3 regions of the Bradyrhizobium sp. McL0616 genome follow, and region 3 is predicted to be linked to each of the others. Evidence: predicted binding sites of a transcription regulator. Region 3 holds the regulator's gene; each other region holds the start of a gene.
The links. The regulator LexA, encoded in region 3, represses DNA repair genes until DNA is damaged. The targets are predictions, from matches to a motif close to TGTTCNNNNTGTGTTCNG.

Region 1 (7,650 bases), 3.2 Mb from region 3:
AGTGCGGCGAGCGCGTCCTTGCGCGACAGGAATTCCGAGAAGGCACCGATCGCGGCATTGAGCACGCGCGCGAACGCGGTCTCTTCTTGCGTCGCCGCTTCGGTGCGCACCGATTGCTCCGGTTCGGTCGCGGCCAGCGCGGTGATCGTCCCGATCAGCACCATCGCCGCCATCACCACATAGCCCCACATCCAGGCCGACGCACGCGGGATGCCGGTGCCCTCGAAGCCCGAGACGATGAACAGCGCGCCTGCGGTCGAGACCAGCATGCCGATGCGATAGGCCGCGACGTAGGCCGCCATGCCGGCGGCCTGCTCACTCTCCGGCAGGCTCTCGACACGGAAGGCATCGACCACGATGTCCTGCGTCGACGACGTCGTCGCCACCAGCAGAGCGCCAAGCGCGACATAGAACGGCGAGCGCGCGGGATCGGTCAGCGCCAGCAGCAGGATCGCGATGATCAGCAGCAGCTGCGAGAACAGCAGCCAGCCGCGCCGCCGCCCAAAGGTGCGCGTGAACAGCGGCACATGCAGCGCGTCCACCAGCGGCGCCCACAAAAATTTCAGCGTGTAGGGCGTGCCGACCAGCGCGAACAGCCCGATGGTTTTGAGATCGACCCCGGCCTCCCGCATCCACACCAGCAGCGTCGAGCCCGACAGCGCCAGCGGCAGCCCGGAGGAGAAGCCGAGGAACAGCACGATCAGCACCCGCGGCTGCAGGTACACGGCAAGGCTGTCGCGCCAGGACGGGGCGGGGGCGGAGGTCGCGGCGGGGGAGGTCGCGTCGGGTGCGGTCATGGGGAGGTGTTAGCAGATTCTGGCGGCCACAAGGGAGCTGTCGTCGCCCTCTCAGTGTCATCGTCCGCGAAGGCGGACGATCCAGTACTCACCAGCGCCTCGGTTCAATCACTCCTGCCGCGGCGTACTGGATGCCCCGCTTCGCGGGGCATGACAGCGCTATGGCGGCCCGGCTATTCCTGGATAAAGATCGTCCCAATTCGGATTTTGCTTCTCGACCAAACGAATCTTCCAGGCTCTGTTCCACTTCTTAAGAAGCTTCTCTCGTTTGATCGCATTTTCCGGATCGTCGAACTGTTCGAAATAGACGAGCCGGGCGACATCGTACTTTTCGGTAAAACTCTCGATGAGCTTGGATTTATGTTCCGCCACGCGGCGGATGAGATCGTTCGTCACGCCGATATACAGCGTTCCGCCGATCTTGCTGGCGAGAATGTAGATGTAGTAGCAGCGTGCGCCCATCTGCCGTCTCTCTCAACCGTCATCGTCCGCGAAGGCGGACGATCCAGTATTCACCTGCACCTCGATTCAATCACAACCGCTGCGGCGTACTCGATGCCCCGCCTTCGCGGGGCATGACAGTGTGCCCAAATCTACTCCCCCGCCTGGAGCTTCCTCGGGAACAGCTCCGCCGCAGCCGTTGCCACCAGATGCGGCCCCTCCGGCGCGTCGGTCTTGCTGAAATCGAGCTCCTCGATCCGTCCCGCGCGCTTCTCGATCTTGTCGGCGGAGATCAGCACTTGCCGGACGTCCTCGTTGGCGTCGGCAAAATGCTTCTGGAGCTTCAGCACGCGGTCGCGCAGGCGGCCCAAATCGTCGCCGAGCTTGATCACCTCGGTGCGGATCTGATCGGCGGCGTCGCGCATGCGCGCGTCCTTCATGATCTGCTGCATCACCTGGATCGCGAGCATCAGCAGCGAGGGCGACACCAGCACGACGCGAGCGCGATAGGCCTTCTGGATCACGTCGTCGAAACCGTCGTGGATCTCGGCGTAGACCGATTCCGATGGCACGAACATCAGCGCCATCTCCTGGGTCTCGCCTGCGACGAGATATTTGTCGGCGATGTCGCTGACATGCTTCATCACGTCGCCGCGCAGCCGCTGCGTGGCAACGCGCTTCTCCTCGTCGGTCCGGGCGTCGTGCAGCGCGGTCATCGCCTCCAGCGGAAATTTCGCGTCGATGCAGAGCGGCCGCTGGTCGGGCAGGAACACCACGCAGTCAGGCCGCTTTCCGGTCGAGAGTGTGAACTGGAATTCGTAAGCGCCCTTCGGCAGACCGTCCTGGACGATCGCCTCCATCCGCGCCTGGCCAAAGGCGCCGCGCGACTGCTTGTTGGCGAGCACGTCGCGCAAGGTGGTGACCTGCGTGGTGAGGTCGGTGAGGTTCTTGTGGGCGCTGTCGATGATGCCGAGCCGCTCGTGCAGCGCGCGCAGACTCTCCATGGTGTTGCGGGTGGTGTTCTCCATGGACTGGCCGACGCGATGGGTCACCGAATCCAGCCGCTCGTTGACCGCGCGCGCCATGTCGGCCTGACGGCCGGCCAGCGTCTGGGTCATGGCGTCGACCCGGCCCGACGCCTCGCTTTGGGCGTGCAGCATCTGGCTCACGCGCTCCTCGAGTTCGTCGGCCCGGATGACATTCGCCATCGCGAGTTCCGCACCGCGCCGCCCCGAGCGGGCGATCACCACCGCAATCACCAGCAGCAGGATGAGGACGAGGGAGCCGAAGCCGATCAGCACGTCCACGGTGCGCACCGGCCAGTCGCCAGCCAGGAAAATGATCTCGTTCATGCCTGTCCTTCTAGCCGATTCGCCTGTCCGCACGAACGAATAGCGAACATTTATGGTAAATCGGCCGTTAATTTTTATGGTTAACGAAACCCTAAGTTTTATGGTTAGCGGATCGTTAACGGGGTTCCGCTCCGCATTGACCACTTGTCGCGCGCGGCTTAAATCGCGGCCATGGCCCTCAGAGAAATCATCATCCTGCCCGACAGGCAGCTGCGTCTGGTCTCCAAGCCGATCGAGAAGGTCACGCCGGAGATCCGCAAGCTTGCCGACGACATGTTCGAGACCATGTACGACGCGCCCGGCATCGGGCTCGCGGCGATCCAGATAGCGCAGCCGCTGCGGCTCATCACCATGGACCTCGCCAAGCCTGACCAGGACGGCGAGACCAAGCCGGAGCCGCGCGTCTTCATCAATCCCGAGATCGTGGCCTCCTCCGAAGAACTGTCGGTCTACGAGGAAGGCTGTCTGTCGATCCCGGAATATTACGAGGAGGTCGAGCGGCCCGCGAAGGTGCGCGTGCGCTTCACCGATCTCGACGGCAAAGTGCGCGAGGAGGACGCCGAAGGCCTCTTCGCCACCTGCATTCAGCACGAGATCGACCATCTCAACGGCGTACTGTTCGTCGACTATCTGTCAAAACTCAAGCGCGACCGCGTGCTGAAGAAGTTCGAGAAAGCCGCCAAGCGCGTGGAGTAGAGTTCTGTTGATGCCCCTCCGCCTGATCTTCATGGGCACGCCCGATTTCTCCGTGCCGACGCTGCTCGAGCTCGTCGCGCACGGCCACGAGATCGTGGCCGTCTACACCCGCGCGCCGAAGCCGGGCGGGCGACGCGGCCTGCAATTGCAGCAGACCCCGGTCGAGGAGGCCGCGCGAAAGCTTGGCGTTCCGGTGCTGACGCCGAAGACGCTGAAGACGCCGGAAGCGCTCGACGCGTTTCGTTCATTTGATGCCGATGCCGCCGTCGTCGTCGCTTACGGCATGATCCTGCCGCAGGCGATCCTCGATGCGCCAAAGCTCGGCTGCTACAACCTGCACGCCTCGCTGCTGCCGCGCTGGCGCGGCGCGGCGCCGATCAACCGCGCCATCATGGCCGGCGATGCCGAGAGCGGCGTGATGGTAATGAAGATGGATGTCGGTCTCGACACCGGCGACGTCGCCATGGCCGAGCGGCTCGCGATCACCGACAACATGACGGCGGTCGATCTGCACGATCGCCTGTCCCGGCTCGGCGCCGATCTGATGGTCCGGGCCATGGCCGCGCTTGCACGCGGCGGGCTCCAGCTCAAGAAGCAGAGCGACGACGGCGTCACCTATGCCGCCAAGATCGACAAGGCCGAGGCGCGGATCGACTGGACCAGGCCGGCGCGCGAGGTGCTGCGCCACATCCACGGCCTGTCACCGTTTCCCGGCGCCTGGGCCGAGCTTGAGAATGCGCGCGTAAAAATCCTGCGTTGCGAACTGGCGAAGGGTGCCGGCGCGCCGGGCGAGGTGCTGGATGACCAGCTCACCATCGCCTGCGGCGAGGGCGCGATCCGCATTCTCGAGCTTCAGCGCGAAGGCAAGGCGCGGATGCAGGCCACCGATTTCCTGCGCGGCGTGAAGGTCGAGCCGCCGATGCGGCTGGCCTGATGCCCCGCTACAAGCTCACCATCGAATATGACGGCGCGCCGTTCTTCGGCTGGCAGGTGCAGGAGACGCTGCCCTCGGTGCAGGGCGCGTTGGAGGCCGCGGTGAAGGCGATGACCGGGGCGGATGTGCGGGTGCATGGCGCGGGCCGCACCGATGCCGGCGTGCATGCGCGCGGCCAGGTCGCGCATGTCGATATCGAGAAGCCATTTCCGCAGGGACGTTTTCGCGACGGTCTCAACGCACATTTGCGCCCGCATCCGATCGCGGTGTTAGAGGCCGAGATCGTGCCTGATACGTTCGAGGCGCGCTTCTCGGCCGTGAAGCGCCACTACCGCTATCGCATCGTCAACACCCGCGCCAATCTCGCCCTCGACATCGGGCACGCCTGGCGTGTGCCGCGCCGGCTCGATAGCGATGCGATGCATGCGGCGGCGCAGCGCCTGCTCGGCAAGCACGATTTCACGACGTTCCGCGACACCGAGTGCCAGGCCAAGTCGCCGGAGAAGACGCTCGATCAGCTCGACGTGCTGCGCGACGGCCGCGAGATCGCCATTGTCACCTCGGCGCGTTCGTTCCTGCACAGCCAAGTGCGCTCGATGGTGGGATCGCTGGTCTGGGTCGGCGACGGCCGCTGGACCGCCGACGATCTCTCAGCAGCGCTGCAAGCCCGCAACCGCGCCGCCTGCGGCATCGTCGCCCCGCCGGACGGGCTGTATCTGGTGAAGGTGGACTATTAGAGAGGCGGGAGCTCTAGCCTCGCCCATCACTGTCATTCCCCGCGAAGGCGGGGAATCCAGTACGCCGCCGCCTATCAGTATACTCGCACTGTCTCTGGAATACTGGATCGCCCGCCTGCGCGGACGATGACGGCGGAGTTAGTAGAAGCGCCGCCGCTTACCCAAAATACCTCGCCAAAATCCCCCGATACACCTGCGTCAGCTTCTCCAGGTCCTTAACCGGCACGCACTCGTCGACCTGGTGCATGGTCTGGCCGACCAGCCCGAACTCGATCACCGGGCAATAGCTCGAGATGAAGCGCGCGTCCGAGGTGCCGCCTGAGGTCGACAGCTCCGGCTTGCGGCCCGTCACCTCTTCGATCGCGGAGACCGCGAGGTCGGTGAACGGGCCGGGCTTGGTTACGAACACGTTGGAGTTCGACGGCTCCCAGACGATGCGGGCGCGGATGCGGTTGCCGCAGGCCTTTGTCAGCCGCGTCTCGACCAGCTCGCGCAAGCTCGCCTGGGTGTGGTTGTCGTTGTAGCGGATATTGAATTTTGCGCGCGCTTGGCCAGGGATGACGTTGTTGGCGGTGTTGCCGACGTCGACCGAGGTGAATTCGAGATTGGAGGCCTGGAACTGCGCGCTGCCATGATCGAGCGGCTCGTCGGAGATCGCCACGATCAGCCGCGAAATGTCCGGCACCGGATTGGCAGCGCGGTGCGGATAGGCGACATGGCCCTGCACGCCGTCGACGTAAAGCGTGCCGGATTGCGAGCCGCGGCGGCCGACCTTGATGGTGTCGCCGAGCGTCTCGACATTGGAAGGCTCACCCAGCACGCAATGATCGAATTTTTCGCCGCGCTCGGCGGCCCATTTCAGCAGCTTGATGGTGCCGTTGACGGAGACGTCTTCCTCGTCCCCGGTGATCAGGAACGAGATCGAGCCGTGTCCGTCAGTGCGCGGCTTGCCTGCGTTGGCGGCAAGATGCTCCAGCACCGCCGCAACCGAGCACGCAATGCCGCCCTTCATGTCGACCGCGCCGCGGCCGTGCAGAAAGCCGTCCTTCACCTCGCCGGAGAACGCACCGACGCTCCAGGCGCTCTCGTCGCCGGGCGGCACCACGTCGGTGTGGCCGGCGAAGGTGATGTGCGGGCCGTCAGTGCCGATGCGCGCATAGAGATTGTCGACGTCGGCAATGCCGGGCTCGCTGAAGGTCACGCGGTGGCAGGTAAAGCCGGCTTCAGTGAGGGCTTTTTCGAGCACGCCCAGCGCACCGGCATCGGCCGGAGTTACCGAGGGGCAGCGGATGAGATCGCGGGCAATCGACAGGGCATCGGTCATGCGCCCCGCTTAACATGCATGCCGCCGGGTGGGCCAGCACTGGGCGGGACAAATTCGATTTCGCTCTGCTGGTCCCAGCTTTTCGCAGGGGACGCGGCGGATACGGAGCTGTCTTCGCTGCCGGCGAGCGGATCAGGGCCGAACCGGTTGCTGCCCGAGGTGCCGGGCGCAATGAACAATTCGATAAGGCCCCACAGCCACAGCGCGTGGATGGCCAAGTCGAACAGAACAAACCAGTCAGCGTCAGGCAGAAAACCCCAGAGCACAAGACCCCGGAAATGGAACAGCAGATTGGGGACGAAGAAGAAGGGAATGATCCACCAGCCGCTCCTGTCGCGATCGTGCAGCCGCTTGATCGCGGTCGCGAGGTAGATCCAGAGAAACAGCGAGGTGCCGAGCACCTTGAGGATCAGGGTCGGACGGTCGGCGGATGGCAGCGAACGGTAGGCTCGCGGGTCGACCACCTTGAAGAGGTCGTCGAGGCCGAAGTCAAAATCGAAGTTGAGCTTGAACTTGATCGAGGATGTGGTGCCTTCGAGGACCCAGATAACCTGAGCGATGATCCCCAGCAAGCCCGCCAGCAGCGCGACGATCAGCAGCGCCTGCCACAGCAAAGCGCGGTTGATGCGACCGTCGAAGCGGAAGAAATACCAGGTCCAGTCCATGCCAAAGGCTCCGGGCGGTCGAGGCCGCCCGGATGTTGGTCGCGGTGGGAGGAGGGTGGGTTCGAACGGGGCCGCAACGGGCTCTCTTCACCTCGCCCCGCTTGCGGGGAGAGGTCGGATTGCGCCTTGCGATGCGCAGCATCGTCCGGTGCAATCCGGGTGAGGGGGTACAGGTCTCGCGGTCATCTCATCTGTGGAGAGAGGCCCCTCATCCCAACCCTCTCCCCGTAAGAACGGGAGAGGGGGAGGAGAGAGTCTTAATCCCGCAGCAGCTCGTTGATGCTGGTCTTTGAGCGCGTGCGCTCGTCGACGCGCTTGACGATGACGGCGCAGGCAGTGCTGGGGCCGATCTGGCCGTTCTTCATGGGCTTGCCGGGCAGCGCGCCCGGAACGACGACGGAATATTCCGGCACTTCGCCGATGAAGATCTCGCCGGTCTCGCGGTCGACGATCTTGGTCGAGGCGCCCAGGAACACGCCCATGGACAGCACCGCGCCCTTGCGCACGATGACGCCTTCGGCGACCTCCGAGCGCGCGCCGATGAAACAATCGTCTTCGATGATGACAGGCTCGGCCTGGAGCGGCTCGAGCACGCCGCCGATGCCGACGCCGCCGGAGATGTGCACGCGCTTGCCGATCTGCGCGCAGGAGCCGACCGTCGACCAGGTGTCGATCATGGTGCTCTCATCGACATAGGCGCCGAG
Region 2 (7,650 bases), 160 kb from region 3:
GATGGTGCGCAGGAACCAGGGAAAGCTGTCGACGAGCGTGCCGTCGAGATCGAAGATGGCGAGGGAGTAGGGCATGGAATGGCGGTGGGGCTGGTCGAGATTCATAGCCGGATGTACAAGAGTGAAACAGGAATGCACAGATGTCGGTCGACCAGATTCAACTCAGCAAGTTCTTGAGCTTCGTGTTGAGACACAAGCCCGATGAGATCGGTTTGACGCTTGGTGCCGAGGGCTGGGTCAATATCGACGAATTGGTTGGAAAAGCCAATGCGGCGGGGACGAAGTTCGACCGAGCTGACCTGCTCGGCGTCGTCGCGAGCAGTGACAAGAAGAGATTTTCGCTGTCGGCCGATGGGCTCAACATCCGCGCCGCACAGGGACATTCGGTAGCGGTGGAGCTCGGCTTGCCACCCCAACAACCGCCCTCAATGCTTTATCACGGGACGGCGACGCGGTTTGTTGAAGCAATCCTGTCGGAGGGGTTGAGGCCGCAAGCGCGCCAACAGGTGCATCTGTCATCCGATGAGGAGACCGCATTGCGCGTCGGTCAGCGCCACGGCAAGCCTCGCATCTTCAAGATCGATGCGGGCGGCATGCACCTGAAGGGGTTCAAATTCTACCGTGCAGACAACGGAGTGTGGTTGACCGACCATGTACCGCCGGAGTTCCTGGTGTAGACCGGCAGACTAGAGAGGACGATGCTGTGCATCGGCCTCGCTATCGGTTGCAGATCTCTCCTCTACTCCGCCGCCTCGCTCGTCCTCCCGCGCTTCGGCTTCCTTGCCTTCTTCAGCACCGGCGCCAAAAACTTCCCTGTGTAGCTCCGCGGCGCCTTCACGATGTCTTCCGGCGGGCCCCAGGCGACGATTTCGCCGCCGCCGTCGCCGCCTTCGGGGCCGAGGTCGATGACCCAGTCTGCGGTCTTGATGACTTCGAGATTGTGCTCGATGACGACGACCGTGTTGCCCTGCGCGACCAACTCGTGCAGCACCTCCAGCAGCTTCTTGACGTCGTGGAAGTGCAGGCCGGTGGTCGGCTCGTCCAGGATGTAGAGCGTGCGGCCGGTGGCGCGCTTTGACAGCTCTTTTGCCAGTTTGACGCGCTGCGCTTCGCCGCCCGACAGGGTGGTGGCCTGCTGGCCGACATGGATGTAGTCGAGGCCGACCCGGTGCAAGGTCTGGAACGTCTCGCGCACGCGCGGCACCGCCTTGAAGAAATCGGCGGCTTCCTCGACGGTCATGTCGAGCACGTCGGCGATGCTCTTGCCCTTGAACAAAACTTCGAGAGTCTCGCGGTTGTAGCGCTTGCCCTTGCAGACGTCGCAGGTGACGTAAACGTCGGGCAGGAAGTGCATCTCGATCTTGATGACGCCGTCGCCCTGGCAGGCCTCGCAGCGGCCGCCCTTGACGTTGAAGGAGAAACGGCCGGGTTCGTAGCCGCGCGCCTTGGATTCCGGAAGGCCGGCGAACCATTCACGGATCGGCGTGAAGGCGCCGGTATAGGTCGCGGGGTTCGAACGCGGGGTGCGGCCGATCGGCGACTGGTCGATGTCGATGATCTTGTCGATGTGCTCGAGGCCCTCGATGCGATCGTGGGGCGCGGCGCCTTCGCTGGCATTGTTCAGCTTGCGCGCGATGGCCTTGTAGAGCGTGTCGATCAGCAGCGTCGACTTGCCGCCGCCGGAGACGCCGGTGACGGCGGTGAACAGGCCGAGCGGAATCTCGGCCGTGACGTTCTTGAGGTTATTGCCGCGCGCGTTGACGACCTTGATGGTGCGGCGATGGTTCGGCGGACGCCGCTCCGGCACCTCGACCTCGAGCTCGCCGGTGAGATATTTGCCGGTCAGCGAGTTCGGGTTGCGCATGATCTCGGCGGGCGTGCCTTCGGCAATGATGTTGCCGCCATGCATGCCGGCGCCGGGGCCGATGTCGAGGACGTGGTCAGCGAGGAGAATGGCGTCCTCGTCATGCTCGACCACGATCACGGTATTGCCCAAGTCGCGCAAACGCTTGAGCGTGTCGAGCAGGCGCGCGTTGTCGCGCTGGTGCAGGCCGATCGAAGGCTCGTCGAGCACGTAGAGCACGCCGGTCAGTCCCGAGCCGATCTGCGAGGCCAGGCGGATGCGCTGGCTCTCGCCGCCGGACAGCGTGCCGGAGGAGCGGGAGAGGGTGAGATAGTTGAGGCCGACGTCGAGCAGGAAGGTGAGACGCTCGCGGATCTCCTTGAGAATGCGGCCGGCAATCTCGTTCTGCTGCGCGTTCAGCGCCTCCGGCACGGTCTCGAACCATGCACCGGCACCCTTCACGGACATCTCGGAAATCTCGCCGACATGCTTGCCACCGATTTTGACGCAGAGCGCCTCGGGCTTGAGCCGGAAACCGTTGCAGGCGCCGCAGGGCACGTCGTGAAAATACTTCGCCAGCTCCTCGCGCGCCCACTCGCTCTCGGTCTCGCGGTAGCGGCGGTTGATGTTGGTGATGACGCCCTCGAACGGCTTCTTGGTGTCGTAGGACCGCACCCCGTCCTCGTAGGAGAACTTGATCTCGTCTTCGCCGGAGCCATGGAGAATCGCGTCTTTCGTCTTCTTCGGCAGATCCTTCCATTTGGTGGTCAGCGTGAACTTGTAGTGCTTGCCGAGCGCGGTCAGCGTCTGCACGTAATAGGGCGACGACGATTTGGCCCAGGGCGCGATCGCGCCCTTGCCAATCGCGAGCTCCTTATCGGGGATGACGAGGTCTTCGTCGACATGCTGCTCGACGCCGAGGCCGCCGCAGGCCGGGCAGGCGCCGTAGGGATTGTTGAAGGAAAAGAGTCTGGGCTCGATCTCGGGAATGGTGAAGCCGGACACCGGGCAGGCGAATTTTTCCGAGAACAGGATGCGCTCGGGTCCGCTTTTGTCGTGAATCTTTGCGGTCTTCTTCTTCTCTTTTTCTTCGGCGGGCGCAGCTGGCGGCGCGTCGGCGAACTCGACGACGGCGAGGCCTTCGGCGAGCTTCAGCGCGGTCTCAAAGCTTTCGGCGAGGCGCTGGCCGATGTCGGGACGCACCACGATGCGGTCGACGACGACGTCGATGTCGTGCGGGAATTTCTTGTCGAGCGTCGGTGCTTCTGCGAGCTCGTAGAAGGTGCCGTCGATCTTGACGCGCTGAAAGCCCTTCTTGAGCCATTCGGCGAGCTCCTTCCGGTACTCGCCCTTGCGGCCGCGCACGACCGGGGCAAGCAGATAGAGGCGGGTGCTCTCGGGCAGGGCGAGCACGCGATCGACCATCTGCGACACGGTCTGGCTTTCGATCGGCAGGCCGGTGGCCGGCGAATAGGGCACGCCGACGCGCGCCCACAACAGACGCATGTAGTCGTAGATCTCGGTCACCGTGCCGACGGTGGAGCGCGGGTTCTTCGATGTCGTCTTCTGCTCGATCGAGATCGCCGGCGACAGGCCATCGATCTGGTCGACGTCCGGCTTCTGCATCATCTCCAGGAACTGGCGCGCATAGGCCGAGAGCGACTCGACATAGCGACGCTGGCCTTCTGCATAGATGGTATCGAAGGCGAGCGAGGATTTGCCCGAGCCGGACAGGCCGGTGAACACCACGAGCTTGTCGCGGGGAATCTCGACGTCGACGTTCTTGAGGTTGTGCTCGCGCGCGCCGCGGATCGTAATTGCGTGCCGGCTGGAGCCCGCGTTCGGTTGTTGGCGCTTCGCCTTGATCACTTCATCCATCCTGGTGGTCCTCAAGGAATCCCAAAGGCGCGCGATCGCGCCAACGTTGAAGGCGCGCTTCGCCCGGAACCGGGATCGGCGCCGATGGGTATGTCAGCGAACGTAGGAAGAACGAGGACGGATTTCCAGTGCGACTTGCGGATCGTCAACGGTTTGTTGGCGCGCTGGCGGCATCTGGCAGTAGCGGAGTGCGGAAAACACGCAAGAGGGCCGGCACAAGGCCGGCCCGTCCGCGGAACTCATTCGCAGCCGGATCAGTATTTGGCGATGACGGGGCCACCGAACCTGTAGCTGACGCGCGCGGTGGCGATGTCGACGTCCTGGTGGATGCGATCGGTGCGGGAGAATGCCCCAATGTTCGAGGTGAAGCTGTTGTCGTGCGAACCCATGAAGCCGTGCACGTAATCGAGGCCGATGACGATGTTGGGTGTCACGCCGAAGTCGAGACCGGCGCCGACCGCGCCGCCCCAGCGCGTCTCGCTCGCCCTGTCGAACACAAAGCCGGTGGCGGTAGTGAAGCCCTCGTACTTGTCGCTCACGACCATCGCGCCGCCCTTCACGTAGAACAGCACGTTGCTCCAGGCGTAACCGACTTGGCCGGTCACGAGGCCGAAGGCGTTGATCTTCGAGCGGTCGGAGCCGACGCCGCCGGCGGCCAAGCTTGGGCCATTGGAGCCGCTGAGATGAGCCCAGTCGCCCTGGCCCTCCACACCGAACACCCACGCGGCATTCTGCCAGCGATAGCCGACTTGTCCGCCCGCGACGCCGCCGGTCGCGGTGTGGCAGCCTTCCGACGCGGCAGGGACGATCGGCGCGCCCAGGATGTTGGTGACGATATCCCAGCACTTTCGGCTCCATCCGCCGCCGCCATTGGCGCCGATGTAAAAGCCGCTCCAGTCGTAGATCGCGGCAACCGACACGGGAGCCTTGGTGTAGGGACGGGCCGCCAGATCAGCCGCCGAAACGGACGTGGTCATCGCGACGATGCCGGCGGCGGCAAGCAAGAACTTATTCAAGACGGACTCCCCCAAGGCCAAAGTTGATTGCGATCTTCGATACAACCTTTGAGGTGCGACGGTCTGTCACCGGAGAGCCACAGCGCGCCCAAAATGGAACTTATGCGCAAGTGCTCGCGCAGCCTGCGCAAAAACAAAAAGGCCGGCACAAGGCCGGCCTTTCGTAACGCGATGGCGTTGGACGCGAAGCTTAGTACTTCAGATCAGCGCTCTAGATCAGTACTTGGCGACGATCGGGCCGTTGAAGTGATAGTTCACGCCGACCTGCACGGTGTGGAAGTTGAGCGTGCCGGAGGGCACGGCGCCCGCGAAATAGGTCTCGCCGCCGAGGCTGCGATAGAGGTACTCGCCCTTGACCGACCACTGCGGTGCGATGAACGCTTCGACGCCGGCGCCGACGGTCCAGCCGGAGTGCCACTTGCTGTCGGAGGCGGTCAGGCCGAGCGCGCTGACGCTGATCTTGTTGTCAATCCAGGCATAGCCGCCCGTGCCGTAGAACAGGACGTTGTTGACGGCGTAGCCAACGCGGCCGCGCACGGTGCCCAGCGCATCGGTCTTGGAGCTCACGGTGATGCCGAGTGCCGTCGCCGAAGCATTCACGTCAGCCCAGGCGCCATCGGCCTCGACACCGAACACGACGTTGCCGGTCTGCCAGTTGTAGCCGGCGGTGCCGCCGACGAAGCCACCTTGCATCCGGGGGCTGTTCGAATCTTCCCAGGCGCCGCCGCCGACGATACCGAGGTAGAACCCGGTCCAGTTGTAGACCGAGGCGACAGCCACGGGAGCCTTCGTGTACGGGCGGGCTGCCAGATCGGCAGCCGAGGCGGAAGCGAACGCACCGAACGCGAGCAAACTGGCCGAAGCCAACAAAACCTTCTTCATTTTCAACCTAATCCCAGTCCCAGTTTCTGTTTTTGCCTTCCGCGCGTCGGAAGGGCATCGGACGCTCTGGTCCAACTGGTGTCGGCTTACACCACTGAAGCCGCAAGTTGTGTCTCTCAAAAGTCACAACAGACGCAAAATGTAATAGTCACTGACCTATAGTTCCCGTGGGGGAATAAACAAAAAAAGGCCGGCACGCAGCCGGCCTTCATTAACTAATGATATCAGATGGATATCAGTATTTCGCGATGATCGGGCCACCCCAGCGATAGTTCACGCGGACGAGGCCCATGTCGATGTTCTGGCTGATGCGATCGCTCTGGAAGGCGCCGACGCCGGGCGTGTTGAGCGTGAGGGTGCGGTTGCCCAGGAAGATGTGGTCGTACTCGATGCCAACCGTCCAGTTCGGCGCGAAGCCGAACTCGAGGCCGGCGCCGACCGTGCCGCCCCAGCGGTTGTCATTGGTCGAGGCGAGCAGGGTGCCGGCACCGGCGAAGCCGGGCGCGGTGAAGACGTCGTACTTGTCGGCGACGACGGCACCGCCGCCCTTTACGTAGAACAGGACGTTATTCCAGGCGTAGCCGACCTGTCCGGTGAACAGGCCGAAGGCGTCGATCTTCGAGTGGTTGCGCTGTGCCGGGAAGAGGACGCTGACATTGTCGCCGGAGAAGTCGGCCCAGTTGCCCTGACCTTCGAGGCCGAAGACCCAGTTGGCGGATTGCCAGCGATAGCCGACCTGGCCGCCGACCGTGCCGCCGGTGGCATTGTGGCAACCTTCGCCGCCGACGAGGGCGCCGCCGCCGAGGACAACGTTGTCCCAGCATTTGTGGCTCGAGCCGCCACCGCCGTTGATGCCGATGTAGAACCCGCTCCAGTCGTAGATGGTGGCGATCATCGGCGGCGGCGCCTTGGTGTAGGGACGCGCCGCAAGATCCGCAGCGCTCGCAGGAGCCGACAGGCTCAAAGCAACAATGCCGATTGCACTCAACAGAATTTTTTTCATTGCAGTCTCCCTAGTGTTGTCCGCTCTCGTGGTCCCCGAAGCGGTCAATCAGGCGCGACGCCCATATGAACCAATTCCAAGGTCAGCGTAGTCCCATCGGGAGGCAGAGTCCGTCTCTGGAATGCAACAGTCATCAGACAACGAGACGGGGGCCAACTTGATGAATGTTAAGTATTTTTTCAGACCCGCGGGAACCCGGAAAGGTTCCAGTCAACTCCGTGATGAAAGAGGCACAGCGGTACCGCCAAGCGCCCCGTTTTCAGGGTCGATTTTGACAGGAACAAATCTGGAACAAACTCCACGTCGATGCTATATATGGGGATAACCGGGGGCGCGGCGGGTCGATCGGCGCGCGTAAGCGTATAGGGTCGGCCCAGCAGGCGGCGATGGCGCGGGCGCGCGAACCCGCTTTCGAAATTCAGTGGCATTTGGAGTGGAGAGCGGCGATGGCGGGAAGCGTCAACAAGGTCATTCTGGTCGGAAATCTCGGCAAGGATCCGGAAATCCGCCGCACCCAGGACGGGCGGCCGATCGCGAATCTGAGCATCGCCACCTCGGAGACCTGGCGCGACAAGAATAGCGGTGAGCGCAAGGAAAAGACCGAGTGGCACCGTGTCGTGATCTTCAATGAAGGGCTCTGCAAGGTCGCCGAGCAATACCTGAAGAAGGGCGCCAAGGTTTACATCGAGGGCGCGCTCCAGACCCGCAAATGGACTGATCAGGCTGGCGTCGAGAAGTACTCGACCGAGGTCGTGCTTCAGGGCTTCAATTCGACGCTGACCATGCTTGATGGCCGCAGCGGCGGGGCAGGCGGCAGCTTCGGTGACGAGCCGAGCGGCGATTTCGGCTCTTCCGGTCCCGTCTCGAGCGCACCGCGCCGGCCGGTGGCCGCGAGCGGCGGTGGCCGCAACAGCGACATGGACGACGATATCCCGTTCTAAGGCGAGGGCGCGTCGTCCTGGAAGGCGTCGTGCTGACGTAAGGCGGCAGGCTGTCTTGCCAATTGGCGGGTAAAGCTCGGCTTTTGC
Region 3 (7,650 bases):
GCGCGTTGTGTGGGTCCCCAATTGAGGATCCTCCCATGCAGAACATCGCAGAGCATATGGAAGTCATCGGCGCCGATGGCGTCCACATCGGCACCGTCGACAAGGTCGAAGGCAATCGCATCAAGCTGACCAAGAAGGACAGCGGCGAAGGCAGCCACAAGGGCCACCATCACTTCATCGACAAGGGGCTTGTCGCCGATATCGAGGGCAACAAGGTTCGCCTCTCCGCCAAGGCCGATGTCGCCGTGACGATGGAAGAGGAAAAGTAGGGCTTTTCCACCGCCCGTTCCTGATCCGTACTCTATTCGCATCGCTGCACGTTCCGGTAGCCTCCGCAACCGTCACGTATCGCAGGGTGCAGGGAATGGCGGAGCCGGGCCGGCCAGTACGGTCCCAAGGGAGCGTGGGCGGGGGCGCGGGGACTTGGCCTGTCGGCCGGACCGCGTCCGCTGGCGGCTTTGTGCCGGCGGGCTTTGGCCTTTGGCCCTCGCTCGTCGAAACGCTGCGCGAATGGGCACGCGCAGAGGCTGGGGCCGGGCGGCTGTTCCCGTGGGCGCCCATCGCCTTCGGCTGCGGGATCGCGGTCTACTTTGCGGCTGATCATGAGCCGGTACTCTCTGTCGTTGCTGCGGTCGCGCTCACGCTTGGCGCAGTTCTGTTGCGGCGGAGCCGGCTGTTTGCGCCCGCGATCATGATCGCCGCGGTCGTAGCCGGCTTCGCTATGGCGACCTGGAAGACGGCGCGCATCGACCATATCGTGCTGACAAAGCCGCTCTATTCGGTGTCGCTGTCGGGCTTCGTCGAGACGCGTGACATCCGAGAACGCACAGACCGTTTCGTGCTCCGCGTCACCGCGATGGAGACCCCACGCGGCGACATCAAGCTGGAGCGTGTGCGGCTGTCGGTGCGCAAGGGCACAGCCCCCGAGGTCGGCAGCTTCGTGCAGTTGAAGGCCCGGCTGATGCCGCCGCTGTCGCCGCTGCGGCCCGGCAGCTACGATTTCTCCCGCGACATGTTCTTTCAGGGCATCGGCGCTTCCGGTTTTGCAATGGGTGCCATCACGGTGGCGGCGCCGCCGGAGACCGGGGGCATCAGGTTGCGCTACGCCGCGATCATGCAGGGGCTGCGCGATACGATCGATGCGCGCATCCGGGCGACGCTCGACGGCGACAACCGCGCGATCGCGACCGCGCTGCTCACGGGCCGGCGCGATGCCATCACCACGCCCGTCAACGACGCGATGTTCATCTCGGGTCTCGGCCATGTTCTCTCAATCTCCGGTTATCACATGGCGGTCGTCGCCGGCGTCGTCTTTTTTGCGGTGCGCGCGCTGCTGGCTCTGATCCCGGGATTGGCGGGCGGTTTCCCCATCAAGAAATGGTCGGCGGCCGCGGCGCTGTTTGCTGCTGCGTTTTATCTGTTGCTGTCCGGCGCGGAAGTGGCCACGCAACGATCGTTCTTCATGACCGCGGTGGTGCTGATCGCGGTCATGGTCGACCGCCGCGCCATCACGTTCCGCACGCTGGCCGTGGCCGCGCTGATCGTGCTTGCGGTTGCACCGGAAGCGCTGGTGCACCCGAGTTTTCAGATGTCGTTCGCGGCAACGCTGGGGCTGGTGGCGCTGGTGCAGATCGGCATGCCGAACCTGTTTGCGTCGCCCGATCATTCGGCGACCGCGCGGATCGCGATGTGGGGCGGGCGCGAGATCGCGATGCTGTTCATGGCCTCGATGATCGCGGGGCTGGCGACCACGCCCTATGCCGCCTTCCACTTTCACCGTGTCACGCCGTTCGGCGTGCTCGCCAATCTCGGGGCGATGCCGGTGGTCTCAGCGCTGGTGATGCCCGCGGGATTGTTGGGGTTGCTCGCAGCGCCCTTTGGGCTCGACCGCGTGTTCTGGTGGCTGATGGGGATCGGCATCGACTGGATGGTTGCGGTGTCGCGCTGGGTGGCAGCGCTGCCCGGCGCGGTCGGCCACGTCGGCGCCTTCGGCACCGCGCCGCTGATCGCAGCGAGCCTCGGGCTCATCCTGATGGGCTTGTTGCGGACGCCCTTGCGCTGGTCGGGCGCGCTGGTGCTGTTCGTTGCGATCCTTTGGGGTTTATCTGTCCGGCAACCCGACATTCTCATCGCGGGTGACGGCCAGAGCATTGCGGTGAGGGGCAGCGACGGGCAGCTGCATCTGATCAGGACGAACAAGGACAGCTTTATGCTCAAGGAGTGGCTGGCGGCCGACGCCGATCCGCGCGATGCCGGGAGCGGCTCCCTCGCTAGCGACGTGTCGTGCGATGATTCAGGCTGCGTGACGCCGCTTGCCGACGGCCGCCTGGTCGCGCTGGCGCTGCACATCGACGCGCTGGCCGATGATTGCAGCCGCGCCGCGCTGGTGGTGACCGCAAGGCCTGCGCCGCCCGACTGCGCGGCCATGGTGGTCGATCGGCCGCGTCTCGTGAGCCTCGGCGCGCTGGCGCTGACGCGGCGTGGCGACGGTTTTGCGGTTCAGGCGGTGAGGGCCAGGGGCGCCGATCGTCCCTGGTCACCGGCTACCGCCGGTGCTGGAGATTTCGACGGAAGCCTTGCACCGAAGACGGCCGCGCCGCGCAGCAAGGACGCAACGCCGGCGGAGGCCGATCAGCAGGCCGAGGATTGAGCTAGCTAAAGATACCAGGCCAGCATCGCTTCGAGCCTGGCGTTGCCGATCACCGGCAGGACCACCATCCGGCTCAGCCCGGCTGCGCGCGCCTCCACGGCCGCGATCGAGCCGTCATGCGCGAGGTCGTCGTTGAGTGCGGGCATGCCGGTGGCCCAGGCGCCGCCGATGCTGCCTTCGCCGCGCGGAATGGATTTGGTCCCATAGAGCGCGGCGAGGTCGGTCTGCGCGCTGCAATCGCCGGCGCGAAACACCAGAGCCGAACGGGCCTCGTTCGGAACCCAGATCTCGAAGCGGCGTGCTATCGGGGTTGCCTGCGCCGAGAGGAATGTCAGGACCCAGGTGTGGTCGGTGCCGATGCGGTAGGGAACGCCGACGCCGAGATTGATCCCGACCTTGGCAGCGTCTTCCCAGCGCAGAAAGCTCTTGGCGTCATGCAAATCCTTGATGATCAGCGGCAGGCCCGCTTTCCAGGTGCGTCCGGGCAGGCCGAAACCGCGTGGGAATTTGGTGTGACGCGAGTTGAACTCGAACATCTCGGCGCTGCCATAATAGCCGTCGACCAGCCCCATCTCGTGCGAGACATCGAGGTCGTTATGCCATAGCTCGACCGCGCCGACATGGGCGTCGTCGTCGCCGCAGAACAGCACCATGACGGCTTGCAGGAATTCGCCGGCAAACACCGGCACCGCCACACCGCAGGTGAGGCCGGCCTCGACGGCCTGGTCGGTGCGCTTGAAATAGGAGTTGGCGAATTCGGTGAGGATCACGGGATGGCGGCTCGCCCAGGCCTTGCCGGGAAGCCCCTCGTCATATCCGAAGCGCAGATCTTCGCTCACGGCCTTGAAGGCGGACAGGCCCTCGCTGTAAAGGCCGCCGCCAAACTCCAGCCGCATGCGGGTCCGGTCAGGCACCCAGAGTTCAACGACGCGAAGGAAGGTTTTCATCGAACGTGTCCGCCGCCTCAAGTCGGAAACAGCATCGGCCATTTGCTTGCGGAACGGACGTTCAAAATTCAGGCAGGGCAGCGCAAACTTCGTGCGACGTGCAGGTGCGGTGGGCTGATCTCTCTCGGTCGGATGCGAGGTGCAAGCAACTCCATACCGCCGGCCGCGGCCGGCGATGGACATTTCAATCCTGGCTCCGACCTGGCGGCCGGGGATGGCGGTGTCAACCAATCGGCAGGCGGGTGATGGTCGGCTGCCTGTCGGCGACGATCTGCGGCTTGTGCTCGCGCTCGCCGACTTGTTGGGTCACCGGCAATTGCAGCACGGTCGCACGCTGGCCTTCGACGAGCTGTGTCACCAACACGTATTTGCCATCGGGGAATTCGATCGCGTCATGATGGCGATCGGGAATGTGCGGATCGATCTTGCCGAACTTGCCGACGCGCGAGTTGATGGTGCGCGTCCAGATCCAGCGATTGTCGTAGCGGACACTGTCGGCGAAGGCGAGCTCCGTTCCCGGCAGCAGGCAGACCGCGACGGACATGTCGGCTTCGGAGGCAAAGCCGCGCGTCGAGGTACCGCGGAAGGTTGTCGTGACGATCGTCTCGCCGACTTCTGCGGGGCGCGTCGCGACGGCGTGCAGGCTGTAGTCACACATCAGGGTGCTCCTCATTCGAGATAGCAACCCGCGCCTCTTCTGAGGCACAGGCCCCTATCAGAGTGGAAGCCTGCAAACGTCTGCTGGGTTGTGGGCAAATCTGCGGCTTGGGTCCGTAGGCTGCCATCACAATATTTTTTTCAAATGCGCGAGGAACAAATCCCGCCTTCGTGCATTCTGGGAGCTTCGACGTTAGCGGCCGGCAGGTGCCGACCAACCCGAATATTGCCAGGCTGGCTGCGCCGGCTCGACCGCGTTGCGGGCATTGCGGAATTGCTCGCCGGTGGTTGCCTGCGCTGCCTTGCGGACGTGGTACTGCGACTGCGCGGCGAAGGCTTGCGACGCTGATGCTGCGATCAGCGCCATCGTGACTGTGCTCAGAATGATCTTGCGCACATTTGTCTCCTCGGTCTCTCAAAGGCCTGCGAAGCAATGCGTGCTTCTTTGCGGCGTACCGAAGATCTAGCGCGGGAGGGGTGGCCGGATAATCTGTGCAAAACCAGAAGGACTATCCAGCCGGAGCGGACAATCGTCCGCTCCAATCGTTAGCGCGCGGTCGCCAATCGGCGGCGCGCAGAAGACTCAGTACTTTCGGTACAGCCCGATCAGCTTGCCCTGAATCTTCACCCGGTTGGGCGGCAGGATGCGGACCTCATAGGAGGCGTTGGCGGGCTCGAGCGCGATCGAGGCGCCACGGCGGCGGAAGCGCTTGAGCGTTGCTTCCTCGTCGTCGATCAGGGCCACCACGATATCGCCGGTGTCGGCGCTCTCGTTGCGCTGGATCAGGGCCATGTCGCCGTCGAGGATGCCGGCCTCGACCATGGAATCGCCGCGCACTTCGAGCGCGTAGTGTTCGCCCGAGCCGAGCATGTCCGGCGGTACGCTGATGGTGTGGCTGCGGGTCTGCAACGCCTCGATCGGCGTGCCGGCCGCGATCCGGCCCATCACCGGCACCGCAACAGGGCGCTCGCCTTCGTCCGCGGACGCGCTGGAGCGGACCTTGCCGAGATTGCCCTCGATGACGCTGGGCGTAAAGCCGCGGCGGCTGCCGGCGGCGGCCTGGAGCTCGGGCAGCTTGATCACCTCGATGGCGCGGGCGCGATTGGGCAGGCGCCGGATGAAGCCGCGTTCCTCGAGCGCGGTGATCAGGCGATGGATGCCCGATTTCGAGCGCAGATCGAGCGCGTCCTTCATCTCGTCGAAGGAGGGCGGCACGCCGCTTTCCTTTAGACGTTCGCTGATGAACCGCAGAAGCTCGTATTGTTTGCGCGTTAACATCTCGACCAAAATCCCCCGGTTGATGTCGTTCGATTCCGAGACGCTGAATTCAGCAATAAGCCGCTACATGCTCGAAACAAATCATGAACGGACACTATATGTTCGATATGTGTTCCGCAACCCCTTAATTTACCGTGAACATGACGACGTTCGCCGGTTCGCGTAAATCGCCGATGCAGGGAATGCGCCTGGTTATTGTGCTCGTTCGACGGTTTGTTGCCGATCAGGCACAAGCGATAAGTTTGCGCCCGACGCGCGACGGTTTTGGATGCTTTGCGCATTGTGATGATTCGCTCGGCTCCTAAGATGAGCGGCCCTGAAATCGAATCGAACAAACGGGCGGGCGCGGCGAGTTGTAGCCGCGGGTGGGGCTGATGATCGGGGAATGTCTCTGCGCGCGGCAGCCGGCGGTGTTGCTCGCGGCGGCGGGATCGGCTGTGCTGTTCGTCGCCAGTATCCTTGCGACCGCGCCAGCCTTGGCTGCTTGTGCGACGTCGGGCACCGATCCGGTCTCGGTGACCTGCGCGGCTGATACCACGACGACGAACACAACCAACAACAGTACGGGCATCGCCACGGTCGCCCGGATTCAGTCGTTCAACGCCGACCTGATCGGGCAAGTCGGCAGCGGCGTTACGATCGATGGCTTTGGCCTTGATCTCGTGACGACCAAAGCCAGTGGCGGGATCAATTTCACCAACGCCGGTACGGTCACGACCGGGCAAAACGTGAATGCGTTGCAGCTCGTTGGCAACGGCGGCGCGGTCACGTATGGCGGCGTGGGTACGGTGACAGCCACCGGCGCAGGCAGCGGCCTGCAACTCGGCAATACCGGCTCGGGATCGATAACCGCAACTGTCGGCGGCGCGGTCACGGCATCGAATGGTTCGGCCATTTCAGCGGTCGGCGTCGACGGCGCGGTCACGGTCAATGTGCGGGGTGCGATCAGCGCCACGCAAGGCGGTGTCCTTGCGTCCACCAGTGGCATTGGCGACGTCACGGTGACCACGACGGCGGCCGGCACGATCGAATCGTCCCATATCGGCGGCATCATTGCGCAGTCGTCTGGCGGGGGCGGCAATGTCGTTGTGACCACAGCGGGGGTAATCGGCGGCATCACCCCGATCTTCGGCCCGGCGATCGAGGCAACCATCGCCAACCCCGCCAGCACCGGCATCATCGACGTCACCGTCAACGCCAATGTGTTCTCGTCGGGACAGGCCGTCGTCGCCCTGGGCAGTGGCGGTTCGGTGATGGTGACCGGCACCGGCGCGATCACCGGCGGACTCGCCGGCATCCACGCCAGTCAGGACAACACCGTGTCTGCGGCCAACGCCGGCGTTCATGTCGGCGGTTCCGGCGACACCGCCGCGACGGCGGTGGGTGGAACGGCAATCTTCGCGCAGATCCAGGGCAGCGCCAATAGCGGCAACGTGCTGGTCGACCGCACCGGCAACGTCTCGGGCGGCAACAACGGCATCATCGCTCAAACTCTCGGTAGCGGCAATGTCACGGTGACCGGCGTCGGCAACGTCGTTGCCGGTACCGGCACTGGCATTACAGCGTCGAGCAGCGGTGGCAACGGCAACGTCGTCGTTGCTCCGACCGGCAACGTATCCGGTGCCGTCGGCATCGACGTCTCGGCCGCCGGGACCGGCGCGGTGACGGTGACATCCGCCGCTGTGACGGGAACCAACGGCATTGCGATCCACGCGGTCGGTGTCGACGGCGCGGTCACGGTCAATGTGCGGGGTGCGATCAGCGCCACGCAAGGCGGTGTCCTCGCGTCCACCAGTGGCATTGGCGACGTCACGGTGACCACGACGGCGGCCGGCACGATTGAATCATCCCATATCGGCGGCATCATTGCGCAGTCATCTGGCGGGGGCGGCAATGTCGTTGTGACCACAGCGGGGGTAATCGGCGGCATCACCCCGATCTTCGGCCCGGCGATCGAGGCAACCATCGCCAACCCTGCCAGCACCGGCATCATCGACGTCACCGTCAACGCCAATGTGTTCTCGTCGGGACAGGCCGTCGTCGCCCTGGGCAGTGGCGGTTCGGTGATGGTGACCGGCACCGGCGCGATCACCGGCGGACTCGCCGGCATCCACGCC

Region 1: ACPPVR_RS05040 (DNA recombination protein RmuC) is a predicted target of LexA. The motif match lies at 2,622-2,639, and genes of this name have one in related genera.
Region 2: uvrA (excinuclease ABC subunit UvrA) is a predicted target of LexA. The motif match lies at 3,818-3,835, and genes of this name have one in related genera.

Annotation. Positions count from the first base shown of each region.
Region 1 is NZ_CP188255.1:1,041,095-1,048,744, forward strand. It holds gene ACPPVR_RS05030 (AmpG family muropeptide MFS transporter) at 1-797, opposite strand, end outside; gene ACPPVR_RS05035 (GIY-YIG nuclease family protein) at 957-1,259, opposite strand; gene ACPPVR_RS05040 (DNA recombination protein RmuC) at 1,391-2,590, opposite strand; gene def (peptide deformylase) at 2,762-3,286, shown strand; gene fmt (methionyl-tRNA formyltransferase) at 3,297-4,220, shown strand; gene truA (tRNA pseudouridine(38-40) synthase TruA) at 4,220-4,957, shown strand; gene dapE (succinyl-diaminopimelate desuccinylase) at 5,115-6,281, opposite strand; gene ACPPVR_RS05065 (DUF805 domain-containing protein) at 6,278-6,946, opposite strand; gene dapD (2,3,4,5-tetrahydropyridine-2,6-dicarboxylate N-succinyltransferase) at 7,204-7,650, opposite strand, start outside.
Region 2 is NZ_CP188255.1:4,411,153-4,418,802, forward strand. It holds gene ACPPVR_RS21375 (HAD-IA family hydrolase) at 1-75, opposite strand, end outside; gene ACPPVR_RS21380 (RNA 2'-phosphotransferase) at 141-677, shown strand; gene uvrA (excinuclease ABC subunit UvrA) at 740-3,721, opposite strand; gene ACPPVR_RS21390 (outer membrane protein) at 3,976-4,737, opposite strand; gene ACPPVR_RS21395 (outer membrane protein) at 4,954-5,619, opposite strand; gene ACPPVR_RS21400 (outer membrane protein) at 5,855-6,622, opposite strand; gene ACPPVR_RS21405 (single-stranded DNA-binding protein) at 7,069-7,563, shown strand.
Region 3 is NZ_CP188255.1:4,248,486-4,256,135, forward strand. It holds gene ACPPVR_RS20645 (DUF2171 domain-containing protein) at 36-269, shown strand; gene ACPPVR_RS20650 (ComEC/Rec2 family competence protein) at 365-2,650, shown strand; gene ACPPVR_RS20655 (GAF domain-containing protein) at 2,656-3,597, opposite strand; gene ACPPVR_RS20660 (hypothetical protein) at 3,821-4,255, opposite strand; gene ACPPVR_RS20665 (hypothetical protein) at 4,448-4,651, opposite strand; gene lexA (transcriptional repressor LexA) at 4,838-5,533, opposite strand; gene ACPPVR_RS20675 (autotransporter outer membrane beta-barrel domain-containing protein) at 5,908-7,650, shown strand, end outside.